DNA from 3 places in the Dongia sp. agr-C8 genome. Region 1 is predicted to be linked to each of the others. Evidence: predicted binding sites of a transcription regulator. Region 1 holds the regulator's gene; each other region holds the start of a gene.
What was found. Region 1 encodes LexA, which represses DNA repair genes until DNA is damaged. Its sites were predicted from a motif close to ATGTTCTANTTTGGTTC; they were not measured.
Positions count from the first base shown of each region.

Region 2: a site for LexA is predicted at 2,710-2,726, ahead of uvrA (excinuclease ABC subunit UvrA). Genes of this name have one in related genera too.
Region 3: a site for LexA is predicted at 1,971-1,987, ahead of pheA (chorismate mutase). Genes of this name have one in related genera too.

Region 1 is NZ_BAAGHZ010000004.1:471,381-475,535, reverse strand. Features, by position in the region: gene moaC (cyclic pyranopterin monophosphate synthase MoaC) at 1-340, shown strand, start outside; gene ACYQ4T_RS22500 (molybdopterin molybdotransferase MoeA) at 340-1,557, shown strand; gene lexA (transcriptional repressor LexA) at 2,138-2,872, shown strand; gene ACYQ4T_RS22490 (ComEC/Rec2 family competence protein) at 3,076-4,155, opposite strand, start outside.
Region 2 is NZ_BAAGHZ010000004.1:689,376-693,530, reverse strand. Features, by position in the region: gene uvrA (excinuclease ABC subunit UvrA) at 1-2,615, opposite strand, end outside; gene ssb (single-stranded DNA-binding protein) at 3,030-3,566, shown strand; gene ACYQ4T_RS23565 (hypothetical protein) at 4,099-4,155, shown strand, end outside.
Region 3 is NZ_BAAGHZ010000001.1:99,987-104,141, reverse strand. Features, by position in the region: gene hisC (histidinol-phosphate transaminase) at 1-925, opposite strand, end outside; gene pheA (chorismate mutase) at 922-1,899, opposite strand; gene ACYQ4T_RS00450 (ABC-type transport auxiliary lipoprotein family protein) at 2,112-2,705, opposite strand; gene ACYQ4T_RS00445 (MlaD family protein) at 2,707-3,726, opposite strand; gene ACYQ4T_RS00440 (ABC transporter ATP-binding protein) at 3,770-4,155, opposite strand, start outside.

The DNA.
Region 1 (4,155 bases):
TGGCCACGTCAAGAAAGGCGACGTGCTGACGGTCGCCCAGCTCGCCGGCATCATGGGCGCCAAGCGGACGCCCGATCTCATCCCGCTCTGCCACCCGCTTTCGCTCTCCTCGGTGAAGGTCGAGCTCTCGATCGACGCGGCGAAATCCGCCGTCGCGATCGAAGCCACCTGCAAGCTCAAGGGCCGCACCGGTGTCGAGATGGAAGCGCTGACCGCCGTCTCGGTCGCGGCACTCACCGTCTATGACATGGTGAAGGCGGTCGATAAGACCATGCGCATCACCGATATCCGCCTGACCCATAAGAGCGGCGGCAAGTCCGGCACCTTCGAGGCCGACTGATGCTCTCGGTGCAGGAAGCGACCGCCCGGATCCTCGCCGCCTTCGCCCCGCTCGCCCCCGAGGTCGTGGCGCTGGACCAGGCGCTCGGCCGCGTGCTCGCACAGCCGGTGACCGCGCGCCTCGCGCATCCGCCGCAAGCCGTCTCCGCGATGGATGGCTATGCCGTCCGCGCCGCCGACGTGCAGCAGCTTCCCGTGCGCCTCAAGGTCGTGGAATCGATCGCCGCCGGCACCTTGCCGTCGCGTGCGGTCGGCGCCGGCGAAGCGGCGCGGATCTTCACCGGCGCCGCGCTGCCGCAGGGTGCCGATGCCATCGTCATCCAGGAGAACACCGAGAAGGACGGCGACCACGTCCGCATTGTCGACGGCGGCGCCGCGATCCAGGGCAAGCATATCCGGGGCTCCGGCAATGATTTCGCCGAGGGCCAGCTCGGCATTCCCGCCGGCCGCCGGCTGACGCCCTCCGATATCGGGCTTGCCGCGGCGATGAACTGGCCCTGGCTCACCGTGACCCGCAAGCCGCGGGTCGCCATCATCTCCACCGGCAACGAGTTGGTGCAGCCCGGCGAGGCCTTGGCGCCAGGGCAGATCATCGCCTCCAACGGCTTCGCCCTCGCCGCCTTCGTCACCCAATGCGGCGGCAAGGCGATCAATCTCGGCATCGCCCGCGATGAGGAATCCGCCCTCGCCGACCTGATCGACCGCGCGGCCGGCGCCGACCTGCTGCTGACCAGCGGCGGCGCCTCGGTCGGCGAGCATGATCTGGTGCAGAGCGTGCTCAAAGCCAAAGGCATGGCGCTCGACTTCTGGAAGATCGCCATGCGTCCGGGCAAGCCGCTGATGTTCGGCACCCTCGGCACCGCCGCCGGCGCCCTTAAGGTGATCGGCCTCCCCGGCAACCCGGTCTCGGCCATCGTGACCTCGACCCTGTTCGTCGGCCCGGCCATCGCCCGCATGCTGGGCGAAACCGAGGTCGGCCCGCATATCGTGAAGGCGCGGCTGGCGATCGACCTTCCCGCCAACGATCTCCGGCAGGACTATCTGCGCGCGTCGGTGATCGAAGACGAAACCGGCTTCGTCGCCACACCGTTCGGGAAGCAGGACAGCGCCATGCTCTCCGCGCTCTCGCGCTCCGGCGGCCTGGTGATCCGCCCGCCCCACGCCCCCGCCGTTCGGATGGGCGACACCGCAGACCTTGTCCTTCTCGGTCAAAGATAACTGGCAACGCCAGCCTATTGTTCTATCATTCCGTGATGATCAATCGCCAGACCATAGGCGCACTTGTCGCACTGATGTTGTCGTTGCCCGCACAGTGGGGATGGGCCGACGACCCTTGTCGTCCATACGAGGTCTATACGAAGTGCTTCGAGGATGCGTACGAGAGCCAGCCACAGACTTCCTCCCTGGCGAGCTTGAGCGATATCGTCGCTGTTTGTCGGCAGCGCGCTGGCTTGCCGCCTCTGAGCCCAGACCCAGGAGAAATAGAGCAAGCGTCGACTGCACCTAGTAAGTCACCCGACGAGCTCAAGTCACTCGATCCGGCGGCTTGCGTGGTGCGCGACCCCATACTCGTAATCAAGCGAGTTCCTTAGCCGCTCGCCAAGCAGGGCAGAATTCAGGTCCGGGTCCCGATGTCTCCTGACAATTCCTGTCGGGAAGTCGAGACTCGCTTGACTTTTCCACACGAACCAAACTAGAACATGGGCACAGTTTTTGCTTTGTTCCGCGTCGACACTTGCTCTGACAGGTGCCGACTCGCCCGAAGACCGGGCAGCGGAACCGGAGAAAGGACAAGGCCATGCTGACCAGGAAGCAACGCGAGCTGCTGCAATTCATCCAGGAGCGTCTCGCCGACACCGGAATCTCCCCGTCCTTCGACGAGATGAAGGACGCCTTGGGATTGAAGTCCAAGTCCGGCGTGCATCGCCTGATCACCGGTTTGGAAGAGCGCGGCTTCATCCGCCGCCTGCCGCACCGGGCGCGCGCCCTGGAAGTCACCCGGCTCTCCGATGACCAGATGGGGCGCGGCGACCATGCGAAGGGCGGGGCCGCGGCGGCTTCCGACGGCGGACGGCGCGGCTTCTCGGCCCATGTCATTCGCGGCGATTTCACGCCCAGCCTGCCCGGAGCCATGGTCGCCCAGGCGGCGGAGACGGTGCAGCTTCCACTCTACGGCAAGATCGCGGCCGGCACGCCGATCGAGGCGCTGCGCGACAACAGCAACGCGGTCGACATTCCGGCCAGCATGCTGGGCCGCGGCGAGCACTACGCCCTCACCGTCGAAGGCGATTCGATGATCGAGGCCGGCATCCATGACGGCGACACCGTGCTGATCGAGCGCTGCGAGAATGCCGAGAACGGCACCATCGTCGTGGCGCTGATCGACAACAACGAAGTCACCTTGAAGCGGCTGCGCCGCAAGGGCGATTCGATCGCCCTCGAACCCGCCAACCAGGCCCACAAGACCCGCATCTTCGGCCCCGACCGGGTGAAGCTGCAGGGCAAGCTGATCGGCCTGATGCGGAAGTACTAGGAAGCCCGGGTTCTCCATCCGAACCGGGGCCTGCGCGGCCAACTGCATGGACCCAGCATTGACGGGACGCAGGATCGCCCCGCGGAAATTGACGCTGGAATGCTTTGATATCAGCGGCTTATCGGGTTTTTCGAGGCTGAGGCTGAGGCTGAGGCTGAGGCTGAGGCTGAGGCGGCCGTAAATGCACGCGGCGTCGGGCCTGCTCAGTCCGCGTCGTCGGCGGTCTCCGCCGCGACCGCATCAGTTTCGTCCAGGTCAGGATCGCCGATCAGACGATCTTGCCGAATAGCTTTGCGCATCCGATCGAGCACCCAGGGCCGGTCGCCCAAGGTCGCTGCGACGCTCTGGATGCTGAAACGGCCGTCCGCTTCGATCCACACCGCATGCGCGCCGCCGCGCCATAGATCGAAGCGATCGATGGTGGCCGGCTTCCTGCAGCCGCGCCGGATCGGCACCGCGCTGATGACGAGGTCCGCGTTCGCACAGTCTTCCTCCAGCCCCTCCTCGCTCAGCGTCAGTGCGATCGTGCGATGGTTTCGTCGATAGATGCAGCCGCGCGGGTCACAGGAGAGATCCGGGATGGCGTTGTCGTCCCAACCCCCATCGTCCAAGTCTTGGAAGCGCACCGCTTCGAGTTGGCCGTTGCGCCGCAGCCAGGTTTCGGCGGCGAGCTTGCTGGCGCGCAGCGAGTTCAGTTGGTAGAGCCCCTCTCCGTCCTTGATCGCCAGCAGCTTGGCGTCGCCGCCCACCAGCACGTCCGGCGTGGTGACGAAGAACAGGCTGGCGAGTCCGCCCAGCACCGGCGCCAAGCCGAGGACGCGCCAACGGCTCTTCAGCAGGCAGAGCAGGACCAGGCCGAGCGCGATCGCCGTCATGGCCGCGGCCGGCATCGCCGGCGTCACCAGGTTGGCATAGGGCCAGGCGGTGACCGTGTGCGCCACCCAGAGGATGCCGTCGCAACCGCGCGCCGCCAGATGCCAGAACGGCGCGTCGAGGCCGAGCGGCATCAGCAGCAGCGCGATCATCTCCATCGGCATCACCCAGAAGCCGGTCAGCGGCACGGCGATCAGGTTGGCGACGACGCCGTAGGTGCTCAGGCGATCGAAGTGATACATCGCGAACGGCGCCGTCATCAGCGTGGCGACCACGCTGGTCAGCATCGTGGTCGCCAGCCAGAAACCGGCGCCGCGCAGGGTATCGGAGACGCGGCCGAACCAGTCGGTCTCCAGTGCACGGCCGCCGCGCCAGCCTGCGATCCGCGTTCGCAGCGCCTCGAACACGGC
Region 2 (4,155 bases), 220 kb from region 1:
GCCCGGCGCGCGAGCTCCTTCGAGAGCTTCACCCGTTGCGCCTCGCCGCCCGACAAGGTCGTGGCCGCCTGGCCGATATGGATATAGCCGAGGCCGACCTGTTCCAGCATGGCGAGCTTGTCGCGGATCGGCGGCACCGCCTTGAAGAACTCGACGCCTTCCTCGACCGTCATGTCCAGCACGTCGGCGATCGACTTGCCCTTGAAATGCACCTCGAGGGTCTCGCGGTTGTAGCGCTTGCCCTTGCACTGGTCGCATTGCACATAGACGTCGGGCAGGAAATGCATCTCGATCTTGATGACGCCGTCGCCCTCGCAGGCCTCGCAGCGCCCGCCCTTCACGTTGAAGGAGAAGCGGCCCGGCTTATAGCCGCGCGCCTGCGCCTCCGGCAGCCCGGCGAACCAGTCGCGGATCGGGGTGAAGGCGCCGGTATAGGTCGCCGGGTTGGAGCGCGGCGTGCGCCCGATCGGCGACTGGTCGATGTCGATCACCTTGTCGAGATATTCCAGCCCCTCGATCCGCTCATGCGCCCCCGGATGGGTGCGCGCATCGTGCAGCCTTTTGGCCAGCGCGTTGTACAAGGTCTCGATGATCAGGGTCGACTTGCCGCCGCCGGAAACCCCTGTCACCGCGGTCATCACCCCCAGCGGAATCTCCACCGAGACATTCTTCAGGTTGTTGGCCTTGGCGCCGACGATCTTCAAGCTGAGCGGATTGCCCTTCTGGTCGGTCGAGCCCGCGCGCCGCACCTCCGGCACCGGGATGCCGCGCGTGCCGTTGAGATACTGCGCGGTCAGCGAATTGCCCGCCATCACCTGCTTGGGCGTGCCCTTGGCGACCACCTGGCCGCCATGCACGCCGGCGGCCGGCCCCATGTCGATCAGGTAATCGGCCTCGCGGATCGCATCCTCGTCATGCTCGACCACCAGCACCGTGTTGCCGAGATCGCGCAATCTCTTCAGCGTCGCCAGCAGCCGGTCGTTGTCGCGCTGGTGCAGCCCGATCGACGGCTCGTCCAGCACATAGAGCACGCCGGTCAGCCCCGAGCCGATCTGCGAGGCCAGCCGGATGCGCTGGCTCTCCCCGCCGCTCAGGGTGGCGGAGGCGCGGCTCAGGGTCAGGTATTCCAGCCCCACCGAATTGAGGAAGCCCAGCCGCTCGTTGATCTCCTTCAGGATCCGATAGGCGATGTCCTTCTGCTTCGGGCCGAGCTTGGCGTTGAGCGCGCCGAACCACTGGCCCGCCTGCAGGATCGAGAACTCGCTCACCTGCGCCACGTTCAACCCGTCGATCTTCACCGCCAGCGCCTCGGGCTTCAAACGCTGCCCGTTGCAGGCGTCGCAAGGCGAGCTCGCCTGGTAGCGCCCGAGCTCCTCCCGCATCCACGACGAATCGGTCTCGCGGAACCGCCGCTCCATATTGGTGATGACGCCCTCGAACGGCTTGGTGGTCTTGTAGCTCCGCGTGCCGTCGTCGAAGGTCAGGGTCACCGCCTCGTCGCCCGAGCCGAACAGGATCACGTCGCGGATCTTCTTCGGCAGGTCCTTCCACGGCATGCCGAGGCTGAACTTGTAATGCCGCGCCAGGCTGTCGATGGTCTGCGCGTAATACTGCGACGAGGAATGCGCCCAAGGCGCGATCGCCCCGTCGCGCAGGGTCTTCCTCTCGTCCGGGATCACCAGCTCCGGGTCGAAATACAATTTCGAGCCCAGCCCGTCGCAGACCGGGCAGGCGCCGAACGGGTTGTTGAAGGAGAACAGCCGCGGCTCGATCTCATCGATGGTGAAGCCGGAAACCGGGCAGGCGAACTTCGCCGAGAACAGGATCCGCGGCTCATACCCTTTCGGCGGCGTATCCGCGAAATCGACGAACAGCAGCCCGTCGGCCAGCCCCAAGGCCGTCTCCACCGAATCCGCAATGCGCGTCTCCAGCCCCGGCTTCACCGCCAGGCGATCGACCACGACCTCGATGTCATGCTTCAGCTTCTTGTTGAGATTGGGGAAGTCGCCGATCTCGACGATCTTGCCGTTGACCCGCACCCGCTGGAAGCCGCGCTTCTGCAGCTCCAGGATCTCCTTTTTGTACTCGCCCTTCCGCCCGCGCACGATCGGCGCCAGCAGGTAGATCCGCGAGCCCTCCGGCAGCGCCGTGATCCGGTCCACCATCTGCGAGACCGTCTGGCTCTCGATCGGCAGCCCGGTCGCGGGCGAGTAGGGGACGCCGATCCGCGCATAGAGCAGCCGCAGATAGTCGTAGATCTCGGTCACCGTGCCGACGGTGGAGCGCGGATTCTTCGAGGTGGTCTTCTGCTCGATGGAGATCGCCGGCGACAGGCCCTCGATCGAATCCACGTCGGGCTTCTGCATCAGCTCCAGGAACTGCCGCGCATAGGCCGAGAGCGATTCCACATAGCGCCGCTGCCCCTCGGCATAGATCGTGTCGAAGGCGAGCGACGACTTCCCCGAGCCCGAAAGCCCGGTCAGCACCACCAGCGCGTCGCGTGGAATATCGACATCGACATTCTTCAGGTTGTGCTCCCGCGCCCCCCGAACGGAGATCACGTGCCCCGCCTCCAAATTCGCCAAAGAATCCCGCTTTGTCGAGCCGTTAGCCATGTGTTTTCAACCGGAAAATCAAGATGTTACGGGGCGCAGCCGAGCCTCGCGCCGGGCCGCCACTATAGCCGCCCGCGCGCCGGATCAAAGCCCTTTGTTCTATGATCGTTCGGTGCTAAGTGTGCCTCCTGACAGCGGGTGTCAACACCGGCGAGAGTCATCGACCCCTCACCCCAGCCCTCTCCCTCAAGGGGAGAGGGGGATTCTCCTCGCTGCACGGCGAGACGGGTCCCCAAAGGCTGGCGCGGCGCAACCGAAGCGAAACAGGTTGTGAAAGAATCCCCTCTCCCCTTGCGGGAGAGGGCCAGGGTGAGGGGTCGAAAACTCTCGCCGAATATGCTCAAAGACCGCAGCAGACTCGATCCACCACCAACCACAACAGACACAGACAAATCGGAAAGACGCGGGGACATCATGGCAGGCAGCGTGAACAAGGTGATTCTGATCGGCAATCTCGGCCGCGATCCGGAGATCCGCACCACCCAGGACGGCACCAAGGTGGCGAATCTCTCGGTCGCGACCTCGGAGAACTGGCGCGACAAGAATTCCGGCGAGCGCAAGGAAAAGACCGAGTGGCACCGTGTCGTGGTGTTCAACGACCGCCTGGTGGACGTGATCGAGCGCTACCTGAAGAAGGGCGCCAAGGTCTATCTCGAGGGCGCGCTGCAGACCCGCAAATGGACCGACCAGAGCGGCCAGGAAAAATACACCACCGAGATCGTGCTGCAGCGCTACCGCGGCGAACTCACCATGCTCGACGGCCGCGGCGGTGGCGGTGGCGGCGATGAAATGGCCGATGCCGGAGCCGGCGGCGGCTATGGCGGCGGCAGCGGTGGCGGTGGTTACGGCGGCGGCTCGGGCGGTGGCTATGGCTCGGGTGGCGGAGGCGGTGGTGGCTCCGGCGGCAGCCGTGGCGGCGGCGGAGATCTGGACGACGATATTCCGTTCTAAGGGCGTTACCGCAATTGTGACGAGACCGGTAGTATCCCATAGGCTAGGCGGGCCACTTTAGACGGGAGCGGTGAGCGCAATTCGCCTAAACCAAACTGATATCGGTACCACGCCGATAAAGGTGTTCTAGTCGGCCGCGAAAGCTCTGCCATGCGCATTCACTCGCGACCACCGTTTGGCAACTGCCGACGGAGTGCCGAGATTGTAGTTCCGGGGACACAATCCTGAACTCGCACGGTGAAGGTTGCGTCGGCAGGGGAATCACGGTGCCAGTCTACTGAATCACCGCAATTCCCAGAGTAGAGCGGCCGAAGCAGGCGATGGACGGAGATCGCCCGCTTACCGGGTCGCGCCCCGATTGTCTGGGGGATATGCGAAACCGTGGCTCAAGTGATGCATTCGGCACCGGGCCGCTGCGCCAAATCGATATAACGGCGATGTCACGGCAGCCTAGTTATCCCTGCGATCAGCCGCGCCATGCGCACGGTGACGGCGCAATCCGGCCCGTTCGGGCCTTGGTCAGGGGGAACACATGGCGAGAGTTCTGCGGATTGGAAGTTCGTCCAACATCTTCGCGGCAGCAGCCGGC
Region 3 (4,155 bases), on a different contig from region 1:
GATCCTTCGGGAACTGCACCAGCAGGAAGTTGCAGACGGAAGGATGCGCCTTCAGCCCGATCTCGTTCACCCGGGCGCTGAGCCAGGGCAGCCAGTGATCGTTATGCGCCTTGGCCTTGGCGGCATGCCCGGTATCGGCCAATGCGGCAACGCCCGCGGCCAGCGCCGGCGCCGGCGTGTTGAACGGGCCGCGGATGCGGTTCAGCACATCGGCGACCGCGGGCGGGCAGAAGGCCCAGCCGAGGCGCAGAGCCGCAAGGCCGTGGATCTTCGAAAAAGTGCGGCTCATGACCACGTTGTCATGCGACTTCACCAGATCGGTGCCGTCGCAGTAGTCGGGCTTGTCGACAAACTCCGCGTAGGCCGCATCGACCACCAGCAGCACCTGCTCCGGCAGGCCGTCGCGCAGCCGCTTCAGCTCGGCGGCGCCGATATAGGAGCCGGTCGGGTTGTTCGGCTCGGCGACGAAGCAGATCTTGGTGCGCGGCGTGACATGGGCCAGCAGCGCATCGACGTCGGTCTTGAGATTCTTCTCCGGCGCGGCGACCGGCTTGGCGCCGACCGACTGGGCCGCGATCGGATAGACCAGGAAGCCGTGCTGCGAATAAAGCACCTCGTCGCCAGGCCCGGCATAGGCGCGGGTCAGGAGCTGCAGGATCTCGTCCGAACCGGCACCGCAGACGATCTGCGTGGGATCGGCATCGATGGTCGCGGCCAAGGCTTCGCGCAGCGCGGTGGCGCCGCCGTCGGGATAGCGGTGCAGCTCGCTGGCAAGTTCTCGATAGGCGGCGATCGCCGCCGGGCTGGCACCGAGCGGGCTCTCGTTGGAGGACATCTTGTAGACCGGGCCGTCGCCGGGGAGCGCGTGCTCGCCCGGAACATAGGCCGCGATGTCGAGGATGCCGGGACGGACGGTGAGGCTCATGCCGCATCTCCCGACGTCGCTTCCGGCCCGGACTCTACTTTCGGCGGCTCGGCTGCCTTCGCGGGCTCGGGCGTCTTCGCGGGCTCGCCGGCCAGCTCCGCGGCGGTCAGCGGCACGGCATAGCCGCCGATCGCGATGACGCGGGATTCAGGACCCAGCGCCTTGGCCAGGGCGGAGAGGCGCGCGTCGTCCGGCGCCAGGAAGCCTTCGACCTCGACCACCTGTTGATCCGGACCGCCCAGCTCCTGAAAGGCCTGGATGAAGACGGGGGTGAGCTTCGCGGTGTTGAGCGCGTCGCGCATGGCGCTGCGGCTGACCGGCTCGCGGGTCTCGGCCACCAGCAGGCCGCGGTCGTGGTCGGTCGGCTCGTTCGGCGTGGTGCCGATGACCAAGGCCTGCAGCCCGCGGCCGCGCTGGTTGCCGGGATCGCCGAACGGCAGGCGCGCGATCACATGCGGCACCCTCGGCTGCTTGACGGCGATACGGCGCCACCAGGGATCGCGGTCGCCCTCATGCGGCAGCGGCAGGACGGCCACCGTCGCCTGCCCGTCCAGCACCGCGGAGATCGCGTGGTTCAAGCGGTCGAAGCCGAGGATCGGCACCCGGCAGCCGTAATGGTCGCGGGCGATATCCCAATAGCCCGGCTCCTCCGGCGGGTTGTAGACCGCGACGACGAAGGGGCCCTCGACTTGCAGCAGGGCCGAGATCATCTCGCGCCACATCCGCACCATCACCGCCTTCGGCAGCTTGCCTTTGTGCCGCGCGATCAGCCGGCGCAGGATCTTCGCCTCGCGGGCCGGGCGCACGAACTTGGCACCTTCGCTGGGCGTGCGGCCGATCGGCTGCGCCTTGGCCTTCACCTCGCCCACCTGCACGGCGAGCTCGGTCCGCTGCATCAGCAGGTCGTGCAGCTGGGTATCGACACTGTCGATCTGGCGCCGGAGGGCGGCAAGCTGGTCGTCGTGTTCGGCCATGGTCCAGGGTCTAGCTCTACTCTATTTCCGGCAGCGCGCGGGCGGCCCAACAGATAGCGGCCAAGCACAGGGAATGCAAAGAAAACATTGACATAGGGGGTGTGCGCCCCGGCATTCAGCCGATTCGCCAGGGGGTTACCGGCTGTTGCCCCGGGGCCGGATCCCGAGCATCGCGACCGCGGCTGAAGATCCGGGGCGCGCGCTATCCGAGACTACCGGACGTCGATATCCGCGGCGAAGCGCTTCAGCACGTCCTGCAGGCCGGCGTTCAAGGCCGCGACCGCACCGTCGATCGAATGGTCGGCCGAGGGGGTCTCGGCGCGGTAAATCTTGCTCATGATCAGCTGGTCGGTGCTCTGGTCGATCACCGAGAGCTCCAGCTCGATGATGCCGCTGTCGTTCTTGTCGCCGGCGGATTGCTCCAGGCGCTTGATGTCGCCTTGGATGCGATAGTTGGCGCCGATGCGGAGCTCCGACGGGACCACCTGATCCGCCGCGCCGGCCGAGCGCAAGTAGGCGACCAGCTGGTCGCGGATCATCGCGGTCGGGAGCTCGGTCCAATAGGCATAGTTGCGCTGTTCCAGCTTGGTCCCGCCGTTCGCGGTGTAGAGCAGCGGGCGCTCGCCGGTGACGCCGTCGGCGCCGAGCGGCGCCGCTTCGACAATGCCGGCGAAGGGATGCGCCAGCTTCTCGGTCGCGGGCGTGGCGACCAGGCGGAAATACTGCTCCTTCGGCACGGTCGGCGCCGCGCAGGCCACGACCAGGGCGATGGCGGCAAGCGGCAGGAGCTTCAGGAAGCGCCCCATCTCACTGCCCTCCATTCGGCACGGGCGTCAGGCCCTTGTCGGCCTCGGGGCTGCCGCCGGAAATCAGCAGGCCCGGATTCTGCCGGATCAGGCGGCTGAACTCGTTCATGTTCCGCGTGGTTCCTTCGAGGTTGTTGGTGATCGCGTCGATATTCGCCGAGACCGTGCGCAGGATGTATTCGAGGTCCGCCGTCGATTTGTCGACATTCTTGGAATTGCGATCGACCATGGCGTGGATCGATTCCGCGACGCCGTTGACCTCCAGCGAGAGCCGGTTCAACTGCGCCAGGGTCTTGTCGGCGTTGAGGCTGGCTTTGTCGAGATTGGCCAGGATCTGGTCGACCTGCTTGACGTTGCCGTCGGAGAGGACCTTCTGCAGCTGATCGACGCTGACCTGCATGCTGGTGGTCAACTCGGTGACGTTGGCCGAGATCGTGTCGAGATGGCCGCTGGCATTGGCGATGAGGCCGCGCACGTCGCCGCCGACGCCGCCGATCTGGCTGTTGGCGGTCTCGGTCAGCGTCTTGATCGAGGTCTTCAGCTGTTCGATCAGCGGAACCACGCCGCTGTCGAGCAGCGCGCCGACCCGGCCGGCCAACCCGGACATCAGCGCGAACATGTCGCCGGCGCCGGTGCCGGGGATGTCGCCGCCGACCGCGATCAGGTCGTCCGACTTGCCGCCCGAGATGTCGATGGTCTTGGCGGCAAGGAAGCTGGAAGCGCGGATGCCGGCCTTGGAATCGGCCGGGAACTTCCAGTCCTTCTGCACGCCGATCATCACGCCGAAGCGATACTTGCCGTTCTCGTAGGTCGGCACGATCTTATCTACGGTGCCGATCGGGAAGCCCTCGTAGCGCACGACGGTGCCGTATTTGAGGTCGGTCACGTTGTCGAACAGGACCCGGTAATGGTCGCGCGGCCCGGTCTGCCCCGCGATCAGGGTCAGGGTCACGATCAATGCGACGATCATCGCCGTCACGAAGACGCCGACCGTCACATAACTGATGGAATAGTTCCGCATCGATCCCCTGTTCCCCTACTCTCTTGCCTCAGTCGCCGGTCCGCTAATCACCCGTCAGGCGCCGCAAATATTCCGCCGGGTCGACTTCCTTCTCAACCGAGCGACGGTTCAAGAGGTTCTGCACCCGCTCGTTGGTCGAGCTGCGGATCTCCTCGACCCGGGCGCTCGCCAGGATATGGCCCTGATCCAGGACGGTGATCCGGTCGGCGATCTTGAAGGCGCTGTCGATGTCATGGCTGACCACCACCACCGAGATGTCCATCGCCTCGCGCAGCTTCAGGATGAGATCGTCCAGCGCCGAGGAGACCACCGGATCGAGGCCCGACGAAGGCTCGTCCAGGAACAGGAGCTTCGGGTCCATGACGATGGCACGCGCGATCGAGGCCCGCTTGACCATGCCGCCCGAAAGCGCCGAAGGCATCAGCGCAC